DNA from 3 places in the Aeromicrobium sp. P2_G6 genome. Region 3 is predicted to be linked to each of the others. Evidence: predicted binding sites of a transcription regulator. Region 3 holds the regulator's gene; each other region holds the start of a gene.
What was found. Region 3 encodes LexA, which represses DNA repair genes until DNA is damaged. Its sites were predicted from a motif close to TCGAACANNTGTTCGA; they were not measured.
Positions count from the first base shown of each region.

Region 1 (5,209 bases), on a different contig from region 3:
CGCCGGCCGGTTGAAGGCCTGGCTAGTCGCCGAAGCCAGGCCCTTGTCGAACAGGAGCCACCACGACACCAGGGCGAACGCCGCGAGGACGAGAGTCACCAGCGCGGGATGGAACAGGAAGGTGAACGGACTGGTCAGGCGCCGGGTCCGCTCAGGATCGGTGACCGCGTATCTGAACCGGAGACCCAGCAGCGGCTGCGCCTTCTTCGTCTCCGGCTGGGTGCCGTCCGCGTTGGCCAGCAAACCGGTGTGACGGAGCTTGGTCTCGACCAGGGTGCGTACGTTGTCCTCGGAGACTTGGGTGCCGGTCTCGGCGGTGACTGTGTGGGCGATCTGGCTGTACGTGCGCCGGCCATCGCACGCGGCCAGAATCTCGTGGAGCAGGGGCGTCAGCTGCACGACCTGGCCGTCTGCTCGGCGCGCCAGGGCCGGCGGGACCCGGTAGCCCGAGCCTGGCATCTGGCCGATGAGCTGGACGTTGTCCGCGCGCAACGGGACGTCGGTCGCGGTGACCGTCGTGACGACCCCGGGGACCGACGCGGCGGAAGCGGCGTCGCCCCCCGGTGAAGGGGTGCTCATCGGGACTGCTGCTACTGCTCGATGTCGGACGACTGGTCGGACGTCGCTTCAGCAGAGCCGGTGATGTCCTGGTTGATGATGGCGTCCTGCTCTGCCACCGCCACGGCATCGCTGTCGACCGACCCGATGTTGGCAGCGACTGCGGCATCGATCGGCGCTGCGACGTTGGCGTTGGCCGCGACCGCACCGTTGATGGGTGCGGCGATGTCGGCATCGGCATCCACGTTGACGTCGACGTCGAGCAGGTTGCCGTCGAGCGAGCCGATGCTGCCCGCGTCCGGGATCGCAGCGGCGGTTGCGTCGGCGGGGGCCGGGGCGTCCGTGCCGATCGTGTCGTCGCTCTGGTCGAGGCCGCTGTCCTGCGTCGCGGTCGCTGTGGCGTCGGCGTCGATGCCCTGGTCGATCATGACGCCCTGGTCGCTGAGCGCCTGGGCCGTCGATCCCTCCGACAGGATGTTGGCGCCGGCGGCCGCATCGATCGGGGCTGCGACGTTGGCGTTGGCGGCGACGGCGAGGTCGATCGGCGCTGCGGCGTCAATCGCGAGATCGATGTCCGCGTTGAGGTCGAGGATCGAGACGACTTCCTTGTCAGGAAGGGCGGTCGCGCCCTGTGCCTCGAGCTCCTCGTCAGAAAGGCCGGCGGGGTCCTGGTCATTCATGATCATTTCTCCATCCCGACGGAGCCGGGTTTGCCCCGTCGCTCGTGGAGCGATACCCGTGGAGCCCATGCACCAAACTCGGAAAAAGTCCCGAACCGGGCCGATCTCGGGCTAGTCCTGGAGCATCGCGGCGTTGAGGGTCGCCTCCGGCACGCCGAATCCCTCGACCAGCGTCAGGGTGTGCGGGCGCAGCTTGTCCAGCAGCTCGTTGACGAGCGAGGTCACGGTCTTGGCGCGGGTGTCGGCGAGCCGGTTGTGGCCCATGAACCAGGCCAGGTCCTCCTCGATCGACGTCAGCGCGTAGAGCGAGCAGACGTCGCGCAGCAGCTCTGCGGCCTCGGCGCTCTCGCAGCGGGCGATGCCGGCGGTGAAGGCTTCCAGGACGACGCGCTCGATGTGGACCCGCCCGGCGCGGATGACGTGGTCCTGTGCCGCGTTGAACACCGCGAACGCCTCGGCCTTGTCGCCGCCCGTGGCGCGGCGGAGTCGCCGGGCCGCGGTCTCGAGGACGTGCTCCTCACGGTCCTCGAACAGGCTCAGCTGCGTGCCGCGGTCGAGCAGGTCGTGGTTGTCGTCGCTGCGGCCGGGACGTGAGTCGATGAGCCTCTGGATCAGCTGGGCGGCGGCGGTGCGCTCCTTGACGACGTCGGCGACCGTGCTGGCCGCGAAGCGTACGAGGCCAACCGGATCGAGGCCGCCGACCTCCTGGGCGTACGACGTCAGCAGCTCCTTGGCGACGAGCTGGAACAGGACGTGGTTGTCGCCCTCGAACGTGGTGAAGACGTCGGTGTCGCCCTTGAGCGTCGTGAGCCGGTTCTCGGCGAGGTAGCCCGCGCCGCCGCACGCCTCGCGGGCCTCCTGGATCGCCTTGGTCGCGTGCCACGTCTGCGCAGCCTTGAGCCCGGCGGCGCGGGTCTCGAGCTCGCGCAACGCCAGCGGGTCGGGGTTGTCCTCGCTCTGCAGCTTGTCCATGCGGGCGACGAGCTGGTTCTGGGCGAACCGGTAGGCGTACGACCGGGCGATCAGCGGCAGCAGGCGACGCTGGTGCATGCGGTAGTCCATCAGCAGGATCTCGTTGCCGGGTTCGGGGCCGAACTGGCGACGCTTGAGGGCGTACCGGCCGGCGATGCTGAGCGCGACCTCGGTCGCCGCGCTCGCCGAGCCGCCGACGCTGACCCGACCGCGGATCAACGTGCCGAGCATCGTGAAGAACCTGGCGTTGACGCTGGCGATGGGCGAGGAGTAGGTGCCGCCCTGGTCGACCTGGCCGTACTTGTTGAGCAGGTTCTCGCGGGGGACGCGCACGTGGTCGAACACGATGCGACCGTTGTCGACCGCGCCGAGCCCGCCCTTGTGCTTGTCGTCCGAGGTCGTGATGCCGGGCAGGTCGTTGCCCTCGTCGTCACGCAGCGGCACGACGAAGCAGTGCACGCCATGGTTCTCGCCCTTGGTGATGAGCTGCGCGAAGACCGCGGCGACCTGGGCGTGCGCGGCGGCACCGCCGATGTAGTCCTTGCGCGACGACGGCGTCGGCGAGTTGATGACGAACTCCTCGGTCGCCAGGTCGTACGTCGCGGTGGTCTCGAGGCTCTGTACGTCGCTGCCGTGGCCGGTCTCGGTCATCGCGAAGCAGCCGATGATGTCGAGGTTGATGAGGCCGGGGATGTACTTCTTGTGGTGCCTTTCGGTGCCGAGGTTCTCGATCGCTCCGCCGAACAGCCCCCATTGCACGCCGGCCTTGACCATCAGTGAGAGGTCGAACTGGGCGAGCATCTCGATGCCCGTGACAGCCATCCCGGGATCGCCCGTGCCGCCGCTCTCGACGCGGAACCCGGCCGCGGGGATGCCGGTCGGGACGAGCTTGTGCATCTGCTCCAGGACGCGGGCACGGGCCTCGTCGAGGGTGAGGTCGTGGTTGTACGCGAGGTCGAGGTCGGCGAGCTCCTTGCGGGCTTGCTCCCGGACGTGGCGCCATTTGCCGTCGAGGGCGATGCGGACGTCGTCGCTGAGGGCCATGACCCACAAGGTACTCGCGTGAGGCGTGGTCGGCACGGGTCTCACCTTGTGCTGGTCGGCTGGCAGCGTCTCAGCATTCGAACAGGTGTTCGACAATGTCGCCGGTTTGCCGTAGCGTTGTCAATGCGCCGATCTGGAACGAAATGGATCGGGTGAGAACCCTTCAGTGGGCCCCAAGGTTGATGATGACTCCCTGCCCGTACGGCCTGAAGGCTTCTTGTGTCTGTTGCTCCCGTCGCTTCGCTCCCGCACCCGTTGGTGTGTGCGGTCGAGCAGATCGAGAGCGCACTGGACCGTATGCCTGTCGGTGGGTGGTCCGGTCTGGAACCGGTCGAGGTGCGCGGCCTGGTGGAGCGGTTGATGCGGGTCGAGGCTCGGGTCAAGGCCCAACAGGTCGCCGGCACCAGGGCGTTGGATAAGTCCGGGTTGGCCAAGGCGTCCGGGGCGTCGTCGACCGGTGCGATGCTGGCCGGTGCTTTCGGCGGTGACCGCCGGTCCGGTGACCAGCTGGTGTCCATGGGCAAGGCACTGGAGTCCGCGTCGCGGACTGAGGACGCGCTGGCTCGCGGTGACATCGGGTCGGCGCAAGCCGCGATCATCGCCAACGCGGTCGCTGACCTGCCCGAGGACACCACGGCGGAGCAGAAGCAGGCCTGTGAGGACACGTTGATCGGCGACGCCGGCCGGTACTCGTTGAAGGACCTGCGGTCGCGGTCCAGGCGGATCACGGACCAGTTCAAGCCCGAGCCCGAGGTCGACGAGATCGAGAACCAGACCTTGGAACGGCAGGAGAAGGACGCCTGGCGGCGTTCGGAGTTCTGGATGGTCAACGACGGTGACGGGACCTGCCGCGGCGGGTTCCGGATCCCCGAGGCCCAGGCCGACATGCTCAAGACCGCGATCGAGGCCATCTCCGCACCCCGCCGCGACCACCTCCACGACCAGACCCCTGCTGCGGAGTCCTACTACGACAAAGACCTGGAGCACCGGCACCGCCTCGGCATGGGGTTCGCCGAGCTCTGCAACCACCTGCCCGGCGACACCCTCCCCGGCAAGGGTGGACTCGGCGCCACGTTGATGGTCCGCTTCGACTACGACACCCTTCTCCGGGGCATCAAGCCGGCCACGTTGTCCACCGGCACCCGCATCAGCGCCGGGCAGGCCCGGCAGATGGCCTGCCGGCTCGGCATGATCCCGCAGGTCTTCAACGGCAAATCGCTCCCTTTGGATCACGGACACGAGCAACGGGTCTTCACCAAGGCCCAGAAACAAGCCCTGGACAACCGTGACGGCGGCTGCACCTTCCCCGGCTGCGACAGGCCACCCGAATGGTGCGAAGCCCATCACTGGCGCACCCGATGGGCCGACGGCTCCGAGACCAGACTCGACGACGGGGTTCTGATCTGCCCCTTCCACCACCGCACCGTCCACGACAACGGCTGGGCCATCAGGATGAGCCCAATCGACGGCTACCCCGAATACCGGCCACCCGGAACCGACACCTGGAAACGAAACCACCGCTGGCGACCCTGATCGGTGGGGGCGCCTCTGCCTCAAAGCCCCCGTCTGCCCGGTCCTAGGCTGGTGCCATGTCCGGACCCGTCACCGTCTCCATCACCCGAAAGGTCGATCCGTCGCAGGAGGACCAGATGCTCGCGTGGCTGCGGGCCGGGTTCGAGCTGGCCGAACGGTTCGAGGGTTACCTCGGCTCAGGCTGGGTGCGACCGTCACCCGGATCGGCCGAGTGGCACATGCTCTATCGCTTCTCGTCGCAGGATTCGCTCGAGGCGTGGGAGCTGTCGGCGCAGCGCCGCTGGTGGCTCGACTCGGCGCAGGGATTCGTCGACGAGGCAGCGCGTGAGCACCGCACGGGAATCGAGGGTTGGTTCGACGAGCCCTCGAGCGTCGACGTCGAGGACCTGCGGCCTGTCGCGCCGGCACCGCCGCGGTGGAAG
Region 1 is NZ_JBFUFH010000008.1:64,556-69,764, forward strand. Features, by position in the region: gene AC1DVU_RS20860 (hypothetical protein) at 1-579, opposite strand, end outside; gene AC1DVU_RS20865 (hypothetical protein) at 591-1,238, opposite strand; gene AC1DVU_RS20870 (acyl-CoA dehydrogenase family protein) at 1,350-3,254, opposite strand; gene AC1DVU_RS20875 (HNH endonuclease signature motif containing protein) at 3,474-4,787, shown strand; gene AC1DVU_RS20880 (antibiotic biosynthesis monooxygenase) at 4,844-5,209, shown strand, end outside.
Region 1: the regulator LexA is predicted to act here: its motif matches at 3,332-3,347, upstream of AC1DVU_RS20875 (HNH endonuclease signature motif containing protein).

Region 2 (5,209 bases), on a different contig from region 3:
AGCTCCTCGAGCAGCGTCAGCGCGCGCCGATCCGCCAGCGCGTGCACGGCATCGAGCCGCAGCGCGTCGACGTGGAAGTGCTCGAACCAGGCCATGGCGTTGTCGAGCACATACCGCCGCACCTCGTCGGACTGCGGCCCATCGAGGTTGAGCCCGGGCCCCCAGTCGTTCTGGCCGGCGAAGTAGGGGCCGAAGCGGTCGAGGTAGGCGCCCGACGGCCCGAGGTGGTTGTAGACGACGTCGAGCACGACCCCGAGCCCGCGCGCATGGCATGCGTCGACGAACCGCTTGAACCCGTCGGGTCCCCCGTACGGCTCGTGCACCGCGCCCCACAGCACGCCGTCGTAGCCCCAGCCCGCATCGCCGTCGAACGAGTTGACCGGCAGCACCTCGACGAGGTCGATGCCGAGGTCGACGAGGTGGTCGAGCCGCTCGATGGCGGCGTCGAACGTACGCCCTGGCGTGACTCCGCCTGATTGTTCACCTCCGGTGAAGGTGCCGATGTGCAGCTCGTAGATCACCGCACCCTCGAGCGCGCGGCCCTGCCAGTCGGCGTCAGTCCAGGCGAAGGCTTCGTGGTCGTACGTCCGCGACGCTTCGTGCACTCCGCGGGGCTGCCACGTCGACCGCGGGTCGGGCAGCGGCGTCTCGTCGTCACCCAGCAGGAAGGCGTAGTCGGTGCCTGGCTCGGCACCGACCTCGGCGTGCCACCAGCCACCCTCACCCGACTGCATCTCGTGGTCGGTGCCGCCGACTCGCAGACGTACGCGCTGCAGGTCGGGGCACCAGACCGTGAACTCCACCGTCAGTGCTCAGACGGCGCGCGCGGCCGGCGACTTGGTCTTCGCCGGGTCGGTCTCGGGCAGGTCGCCGAGTGCCTCGTCGACCGCCTTGAGCACGTCGTCGTCGAGCGTGATGCCGGAGGCCTGCGCGTTGGACTCGACCTGCTCCGGCCGTGAGGCACCGACGATCGCCGCGGCGACGTTGTCGTTGGCGAGCACCCAGGAGACGGCGAGCTGCGCCATCGTGATGCCGAGGCCGTCGGCGATCGGTTGGAGCTTCTGCACGGCGGTCAGCACCTCGTCGTCGAGGAAGCGCTTGATCATGTCGGCGCCGCCCTTCTCGTCGGTGGCGCGGCTGCCCTCGGGCGGTGCGGCGCCCGGCTTGTACTTGCCGCTGAGCACGCCCTGCGCGATCGGCGACCAGACGATCTGCGAGATGCCGAGCTCCTTGCTCGTCGGGATGACCTGGTCCTCGATGACGCGCCAGAGCATGGAGTACTGCGGCTGGTTGGAGATCAGCTGGATGCCGAGGTCCTGCGCGAGCGCGTGGCCGGCGCGGATCTGGTCGGCGGTCCACTCGCTGACGCCGATGTAGAGGGCCTTGCCGTGGCGGACCACGTCGGCGAACGCCTGCATCGTCTCCTCGAGCGGAGTCTCGTAGTCATACCGGTGCGCCTGGTAGAGGTCGACGTAGTCGGTGCCGAGCCGCTCGAGCGAGCCGTTGATCGACTCCATGATGTGCTTGCGCGACAGGCCCGTGTCGTTGGGTCCGCCGGGGCCGGTGGGCCAGTAGACCTTGGTGAAGATCTCGAGAGACGCCCGGCGCTCGCCCTTGAGCGCCTCGCCGAGCACCGACTCGGCCTTGGTGTTGGCGTAGACGTCGGCGGTGTCGAACGTCGTGATGCCCGAGTCGAGTGCCGCCCGTACGCAGGCCAGTGCCGCGTCGTTCTCGACCTGCGAGCCGTGCGTGAGCCAGTTGCCGTAGATGATCTCGCTGACCTTGAGTCCGCTGTTGCCGAGGTATCTGAAGTCCATGGATTCGAGCCTAGTGGGGAGTTCCTGAACGGCACTTTGCGGTCAGCGACGGCAGGTTTCCACAGGGTGATTCTGGGTTGATGGACAGTGTCAGAGGTGTGGTCTAGATTGGGATCAATCGAACGTATGTTCTAATGATCGGGGGATCATGGTCGCCGAGCTCGTGCTATCGCCACCACCGTTGGTGGGGTGCCTGGACGCGCTCGATGCCGTGTTGGACTCGATGCCGACGGATGCGTATGCGGATCTGGATCCGGCTTTGCAGCGGCACGCGGTCGAACGGTTGCGGCGGATCAAGGCTCGGGTTGCTGGGCAGGAGCTGGCCGCCGTCCGCGCACTGGATGCCGGGCTGGGTGACAAGGCCCGCACCGGTGAGATGCTGGCCCGTGGGTTCGGGAGGGACAAGTACGAAGCGGACCGCACCGTCCGGGTCGCCAAGACGCTGTTGGCCGCACCCAAGACTGAGGACGCGCTCGCCTCCGGCGAGCTGGCCGAGACCCAGGCCGCCGTCATCGCCGGCGCGATGGCCGACCTGCCTGAGACTGTGACCGCCGAGCAGCGCGACGCGTGCGAGACCACGCTGATCGCCGACGCCAAACGGTTCCCGATCAAGGATCTGCGCCAGAGGGCACTGCGCATCTCCGATGTGTTCAAGGAGCCGGCCGAAGCCGCAGCTGATGAGGACGAAGCGCTGCGGTTGCGCGAACGGCGGGCCTGGGCGCGCACCGAGATGTGGATGGTCGATGACCAGGACGGCACCTGGCGGTTCGGCGGACGCCTGCCAGCCGTGCAGGCTGAGATGCTCAAGTCGTCACTGGACGCGATCGCCGCACCCCGCCGCCGCCACCTGACCGCCCAGCAAGAGCGCGACCAGGATGAGCTGACCTACTCCCAACGGATGGGCCGGGCGTTCGCCGGCCTGATCGAGCACCTGCCCACCGACCAGCTGCCGACCGCCGGTCGCACCCCGGCCTTGATCACCGTCAACATCGACCTGGACCACCTCAAGGACCAGGTTGGTGCCGCGACCCTGACCACCGGCACCCGGATCAGCTCCGGCGAGCTGCGCCGCATCGCCTGCACCCAGGGCATCCTGCCCATGGTCTTCAACGGCGCCTCCCTCCCCCTCGACATGGGCCGCTCCAAGCGCCTGTTCACCCCCGCCCAACGCATCGCCATCGCCAACCGCGACCTCGGCTGCATCACCCCCGGATGCGAAGCACCCCCCGGCTGGTGCGAAGGCCACCACTGGCGCGACGACTGGGCCCACGGCGCCACCACCAACATCAACGACGGCGCACTCCTCTGCTCCCTGCACCACCACCAAGCCCACGACCAAAACTGGCAATTCCGCCAAGCCCCCGACGGCCACATCGAAATCAAGAAACCCGGCGGCATCTGGCAACGAAACCACCGATGGCGACCCTGACGGTGTGTAACTCACGGCCGATCGACTGGCAGAACCGGCCGACCTTCCAGCAAGTCGTTGACTACCGGACCCATCGGGCTCGGTGATACTGGACAGCATGAGACGCGCTCCGCTGCTGGCCATCGCGATGCTGATGCTCACTGCGGGGTGCGGCGGGTCGGACGATCCTGACGGCAAGGGCGCCGATCCGACGACGACCCCGGCGCCAACGGAGACCACCCAGACCACCGCCACGACCACTGCCCCGACCACGACGCCTGCTCCAGCCCCGACGAAGTCGACGAGCAACTCGACGCTGATCGACTACGGCGACGACGAGGTCATCGTGGCGACCCCTGCTGACGTCGCCAAGCTGACCGGGGCACCTGCGGACTTCAAGGCATTCATCGCCGCCGACCTGCAACGCCAGCAGGACAGCGAAACCGGCGTATGCGTCCGGACGCCCGAGATCCACGTGGCCCGGATCGACACGCGCGGGTGGGCGGCGGGCACGAACTTCATCCCGAAGTGCGGCGGCGACGCCGCACTGTGGGCCAAGGTCGCCGGAGGATGGCGCCAGGTCTGGGGCCAGCAGACGCTGCCGGACTGCGCGGTCCTCGAGAAGTACCGCTTCCCGGCAAGCGTTGCCGGCACCCAGTGCGGCACCCCCGACGGGAAGACCCGCAGCTATCCCTAAAGGCGCGTGATGGAGGCGACGAGTGGTTCGATCAACCGCAGCAGGCGATCGGGCTTGGCGTCGGGATTGACGGACTGCCGCATCGCGAGCCCGATCGCGTAGTCGACGGCTGCCTCGGCGAGCACCTCGAGCGTCTCGTCGTCCATCGAGTCCGACGGCGCGAGCGAGCGTACGACCGACACCGCCTGCTGGATCGACGCGGTCTGCCGCTGCGTCTGCGCGGCAGCGAGCCGCGGATCGTTCATCGTGTCGAGCAGCAGCTCGAGCTCGAGCCTGACCCAACCCGACGCCATCGCCTCGGCGGCCCACTGACGGACCTGTTCGAGGACGCCGTCGGACGCCATGGCACCCTCGACCCGCTCGCCCAGGGCGCCGATCTGCTCGGCCTGCAGGCGTTCGAGCACGCCCAGCGCCAGGTCTGCCTTGCTGCCGAAGCTCGAGTAGACGATGCCTGTGGTGAACCCGGCCTCCTTGGCGACCGAGGCCAGCGACGTCGCGACATAGCCGTCCCGGAGGAACGCGCCGCGGGCCACCGTCAGGACGGTCTCGCGATTGAGCTCTTGCAGCTGCGATCGGGTGAGCCGCGTCATGGGCTCAGCGTAGGTGACTGCCGTCAGGTGGCGGAGGCGTTCCCCTGAGGTGGCAGCGGCTGCTGGCCGCCCGGTTGCTGCGTTCCCGGGGGCTGCTGCATGCCTGGCGGCATCTGGCCACGCTGCATCCCGGGTCCGCCGCCGGGTCCGCTGCGGCCACTGCCGGCGCCGTCGCCCGCCGACCCGATGGCCGCACCGGCGCCGAGGCCGAGGACGACCGCGGCGATCGCGGACGCCACGAGCGTACGGGTGGACCAGGCCGGAGGCTGGGCGGAGCTGTCGTCTTCGATGTCACTCATGCGGCCACCGTGGCCGTACGACCTGTCATGCGGCTGTGAGCGAGCCCATCATCGGCTGGGACGGGATGTGGTCGGACGCTCACAGAGTTCTCACAGGTCGTTCTCACGCATCCCCCGGCTGGGCGCTCCACACTTGACGCATGGCTTCCACACTGACCCGGTCGGACGGCACACCTCTGCGCGTCCTCGTCGTCGACGACGAGATCAACATCGCCGAGCTGCTGCAGATGGCGCTGCGCTATGAGGGTTGGGACATCCAGATGGCGCACACCGGGCGCAAGGCTGTCGCCGCCGCCAAGGACTTCACGCCCGACGCGATCGTGCTGGACATGATGCTGCCCGACTATGACGGCATGGAGGTCCTGCGCAAGGTCCGCGCCCAGTCCCCCGAGATCCCG
Region 2 is NZ_JBFUFH010000003.1:218,368-223,576, forward strand. Features, by position in the region: gene treZ (malto-oligosyltrehalose trehalohydrolase) at 1-803, opposite strand, end outside; gene AC1DVU_RS11990 (aldo/keto reductase family protein) at 813-1,817, opposite strand; gene AC1DVU_RS11995 (HNH endonuclease signature motif containing protein) at 1,966-3,246, shown strand; gene AC1DVU_RS12000 (hypothetical protein) at 3,344-3,922, shown strand; gene AC1DVU_RS12005 (TetR/AcrR family transcriptional regulator) at 3,919-4,512, opposite strand; gene AC1DVU_RS12010 (hypothetical protein) at 4,536-4,811, opposite strand; gene AC1DVU_RS12015 (response regulator transcription factor) at 4,952-5,209, shown strand, end outside.
Region 2: the regulator LexA is predicted to act here: its motif matches at 1,936-1,951, upstream of AC1DVU_RS11995 (HNH endonuclease signature motif containing protein).

Region 3 (5,209 bases):
CCCTAGAGGATCCGACCCAAGACGTACGCGATCGCGCCGACGATCACGACCAGCGCGATGACGCCGCTGAGGAGCGGGAGCGTGAGGCGACGCGATCCCGGCAGCCCACGCTCGTCGAGGTCGACCTCGAAGTCCGGCAGCAGCAGCTGCAGGTCGGCGTCGGCCGCATCAGCCTTGCCGGAGTCCGCCAGGAGCCGGCGAGCCGCGGTCTCGATGTCGGAGAGGTCGTCAGCGGTCGTCGTGCCGACATCGCGCACCTCGACCGACCAGCCACTGCCGGCACGAGTGCCGACCACCAGGTACGTCATCGCTTGCCTGCCTTCTTGAGTCGGCGGGCGCCGAGCCTGCGCACCCAGGGATCGACGTGGAGCGCGACTCGCGGCGAGAGCGAAGCGGTGCGTGCGACGACGCCTCGCCACGCCGGCAATGTCTTGTAGACCCGACCGGTGCCGAACATGTCGACCAGCTCGCGTGCCACCTGCGGCGGGGTGAGCAGGACACCCGCGGCCAGCGCGGCGCGTACGTCACCCTGTGCGTCCATTGCGGCGACCATCGCGGTGTCGACGCCGTCTGGGCACACAGCATGCACCCTGATCTTGTCGTGGCGGAGCTCGGACGCAAGCGACGTCGTCAGCGACAGCACCGCGGCCTTGGTCGCGGCGTAGACGCTGAGCCCCGGCACCGGCGCGTGAGCGCTGAGCGAGGCGAGGATGCCGATGTCGCCGCCGGTCACGCCGCCCTGGTCACGGAACGCATCAGCGGCCGCGCGTACGCCCCACATCACGCCGAGCACGTTGACGTCGACCATCGCGCGTACCTGGCCGACCGACAACGCCGTCAGATCGCCCTCGGCGAGCACACCGGCGTTGCACACCCAGGCGCCGAGCGGCGCGAGCTCGCGGGCGCGCGCGGCGACGTCGCGGTTGGCCTCGGGGTCGGTCACGTCGAGGCCGAGGCCAACCGCAGCGCCGATCTCCTTGGCCGTGAGCTCTGCGGCATCGGCGTCGAGATCGGTCACGATGACCTCGAACCCGCGGCCCACCAGCTCGACGGCGATGGCCCGCCCGATGCCCCTCCCGGCGCCGGTCACGACAGCTGAACGAGGTCTTCCGGGCTTCACGAGGGGCTTCGACACGGGACCAACGTAGACGTCACGACTCGCGACACGCCATCGAACGTATGTTTGATTGGCCGCGTGATCCGGGTTACTCTTCCCGCATGACCGATGACCGCAATGCCGATGTCACCGAGCTCCCCGACGGGCCCGCAGACTCCTCCGGGCTGACCGCTCGGCAGCGCAAGGTGCTCGAGTTCCTGCGCGACGAGATCGAGAAGCGGGGCTACCCGCCCAGCATGCGCGAGATCGGCGCAGCGGTCGGACTGACCAGCACGTCGTCCGTCGCACACCAGCTCCGCGCCCTCGAGGCCCTCGGCTACGTCAAGCGCGACCCCAACCGTCCGCGCGCCCTCGAGATCTTCCTGCCCGACGTGATGGCAGCTCGTCGCTCGATGAGCAGCGCCACCGAGAGCACGTTCGACGAGACCGGCATCGGCGACGCACTCCCCCAGGCCACCAACGTCCCGCTCGTCGGCCGCATCGCCGCCGGTGGGCCGATCCTGGCGACGGAGCAGGTCGAGGAGATCTTCCCGCTGCCCAAGTCGCTCGTCGGTGACGGCACGCTGTTCCTGCTCGAGGTGTCCGGTGACTCGATGATCGACGCCGCGATCTGCAACGGTGACTACGTCGTGATCCGCCAGGAGCAGACCGCCAACAACGGTGACATCGTCGCCGCCCTGCTCGACGGCGAGGCCACGGTCAAGACGTTCCAGCGCAAGGACGGCAACGTCTGGCTGCTGCCGCACAACGAGGCATACGACCCGATCGACGGCAACCACGCGACGATCCTCGGCATCGTCACCGCCGTCCTCCGCAAGGTCTGACGCTTCCGGCCCCTAGCGACGAAGTCGCGGGAGGGAGCGCCAGCGACCGAAGGGGCGTACGGCAACTCGCCAGCCTGTGGATGGAGTCCAGCGCGTGTCGCCTGGCTCGGCGATGATCCGCCGATGGGCTACTTCTACGTCTTGCTGTGCGCTGACGGCACGTTCTATGTGGGCAGTACTCGCGATCTCCTGCGACGACTCTGGGAACACCGTCAAGGTCTCGCTGCCGACTACACGCGTACGAGGTTGCCGGTAAGGCTGCTCTACTTCGAGCAATACGAGCGGGTGTCGGAGGCATGGGGCCGAGAGCGGACCGTGCATGGTTGGACCCGCAGCAAGAAGAAGAAGTTGGTAGCGACCGGTCCCGGTGTCAGGGTCGAGGACGAGTCGCAGCTGATGTGAAGTTCATCGATCGCACAGGCGAGTTCCTACGCAAGCCTTGAACCTCACCGCCCTTCGCTCGCTCGTTCCTCGCTCGCTCCCAGTCGGCCGCGGGCGGCCTCCTTAGGGAACGGAGCGACGTCAGACGGGGTGGCTCTGGCGGGCGTTCCAGGCGCTGCTGACCATGTCGATCAGCGAGTGCCGCATCGCCCAGCCAAGGTCGCGCGTGGCGAGCTCGCCTGACGCCACGATGCGAGCAGGGTCGCCGGGGCGGCGGTCCACGACCTCGGGCTCGAACGCGATGCCGGTCGCCTCGGCGACCGCCGTCATGATCTCCCGCACCGACACCCCGTCGCCGCTGCCGAGGTTGTAGACCGGCTCGAGCTCGTCGCCCGCGAGCAGCTTCTGCGCTGCGACGACGTGCGCTTCGGCCAGGTCGGCGACGTGGATGTAGTCGCGTACGGACGTGCCGTCGGGCGTCGGGTAGTCATCGCCGAAGATCCGCGGCGTACGGCCTTCGAGCAGCGCCTCGATGACCAGCGGGAAGAGGTTGTGCGGGCTCGTGTCGTAGAGGTCAGGGACAGCCGAGCCGACGACGTTGAAGTAGCGCAGCGACGTGTGGTGCATCGGGAAGGCACGAGCCGCGTCGCGCAGCAGCCACTCACCGATCAGCTTACTCTCGCCGTAGGGCGACTCGGGCGCGGTGCGCGTCGACTCGGTCACGATGTCGACGTCGGGCGTGCCGTAGACCGCGGCGCTGGAGGAGAACACGATCTTGTCGACGTCCGCCTCGTGCATCGCCTGGAGCAGGCTGACGGTGCCCTGGACGTTCTGCTCGTACGTGTGCAGCGGTCGCTGCACGGACACCCCGGCGTACTTGAACCCGGCGAGATGCACGACGGCCTCGACCTCGTGCTCGACCATCTCCTTGGCGATGAGCGTGCTGTCGAGGATGTTGGCGTCGATGAACTCGACCTCGTCGGGGACGAACTCCCGGTGCCCGCTCGAGAGGTCGTCGACAACGACGCAGTCGAGGCCGGCGAGCCGGAATGCCCGGACGATGTGCGAGCCGATGTAGCCGGCGCCGCCGGTGACGAGGACTGTCATGACGACAACCCTGTCAGAGCCGTGTCACCCCTTGAAGCGGAGGGTGCCAGCGCTGTAGGAGTGGCCCGCCGTGACGCTGATCGAGTGCTTGCCGGTGAACGTACGCCCGATGCCGCGCCACGAGTCGGAGTTGACCGAGATCGTCCAGGTGCCCGACGGCAGGCCTGCCACGTAGAAGTTGCCGCTCCTGTCGGTCAGGTCCGTACGGATCACACGCTTGCCGTCCGACGACGACAACCGGACCATCAATTCCTTGTTGGTCTTGCCACCGGCCCGCGACACATGGCCGCGCACGATCGCGCCCTTGCGGACGGTGTGGGTCACCACGGTCTTGGTCTGGCCGAGGGTGCTGTCGAGGTTGAGTGTGTTGTCGTAGGTGCCCGCGCCGAGCGCCTTGCAGTAGCCGCGGTACATCCAGCCTTTGTAGCCGCTCGGCGGCGTCTTGCGGACGTAGCCCATCGCGACGGACTTGGCGTACTCCTCCTTGTAGCCGGCGACGGTCTTCCAACGCTCCGCGCCGCGATCCTCACCACTGAAGTAGGCGTTGTTGTCCGGGTAGACACTCGGATACCAAGCCGAGCACGTCGTGCGCCGGCCCATCTCGACCCAGTACTTGCCGGGCGGAACGTTCTTGATCGCGCTGGCGCCGCTGGCGTTGCCGGAGGTGTTGACGCTGCCTCTTGCGACGACCGGCGAAGACAGCACCGGGATCCCGGGGATCTTCTCGCGCAGGGTGACGTAGCGGTCGCCCGTGGTCGGCGAGAACCCGCTGAAGGCACCATCGATGTTGACCGAGTTGCCGCTGAGCTTCACCTGCGGGTTGTACACGAGCTGGCTGCCGGCCGTGGGGATCGACAGGAGGTTGGCTGCGGTCCGGCTGCCGTAGTCCACCACGTCGAGGCAGCTGCCGAAGCCCGTGCCGCCACCGTTCGGCGTGTTCCACGTCTCCACCCCGGCGGAGGACGCCCGCACCATGTAGCGAGGGACGCCGGCATAGAGCGGCAGGAAGTCGATCCGGTAGGCGCCACTGCTGCTGCTCGTGGTCTTGCCATAGATGTTGCCGCAGGACGGGAAGTCGTACTCGCGCAGCGTCTTGTAGTTGGTGGAGTAGACCGGCGGGGGCGCGGCCACGGTGACCTCGGCCGAGCCGCCGTTGATGCTGTCCGTCACGGTGCCCGCGATCGAGCCGTACGAGAAGTTGGCGTCGTAGTCGCCCAGCTTGTTGACCCGAATCGTCGAGCCCTCGTCGAGGTAGCGTCCGCCGCTGGCACCGCCATCGCCGCCGCGGTAGTACCAGGAGCGGAACGTCCCGTCGCTGTCGTGTCCGCTGATGCGCAGCTTGTAGGGAGCGGAGCTGGTGTTGTTGGTGCCGAGGGCGACGTTGAACGAGTAGTTGCCGCCTGTGTCAGGGATTTCGGCAGTGCGGACGACCTGGGTGTTTCCGCCCCTGATCGTGCGCACCAGCTCGACCTTGACGCCGGTGGCCTCGTGTCCGTCCGGGCCCTGGACGGCCCCCTTGAGCTGCTGGTAGGGCAGCAACGTCTCGGTCTTGACGCCGTAGGTGCGCGTCTTGTCGCGCGGGTAGTCCTGGTTGACGACCAGGACGGCGTTCTTGTAGAACACGTCGCCGAGTGCTGTGCCTCCGGTCCACGGGTATGCGGCCTCGCTCGTGCGTACGGCCACCTCGACCGTGCGGGTGGCACCAGCGGGCACGCTGTAGTAGCGCGTGCGGGTGCTCGTGCTGTTGAACGAGAGCCTGCCCTTGCAGGTCTTGGTCGCC
Region 3 is NZ_JBFUFH010000004.1:373,794-379,002, forward strand. Features, by position in the region: gene AC1DVU_RS15255 (hypothetical protein) at 3-308, opposite strand; gene AC1DVU_RS15260 (SDR family oxidoreductase) at 305-1,135, opposite strand; gene lexA (transcriptional repressor LexA) at 1,219-1,941, shown strand; gene AC1DVU_RS15270 (GIY-YIG nuclease family protein) at 2,065-2,343, shown strand; gene galE (UDP-glucose 4-epimerase GalE) at 2,464-3,429, opposite strand; gene AC1DVU_RS15280 (hypothetical protein) at 3,454-5,209, opposite strand, start outside.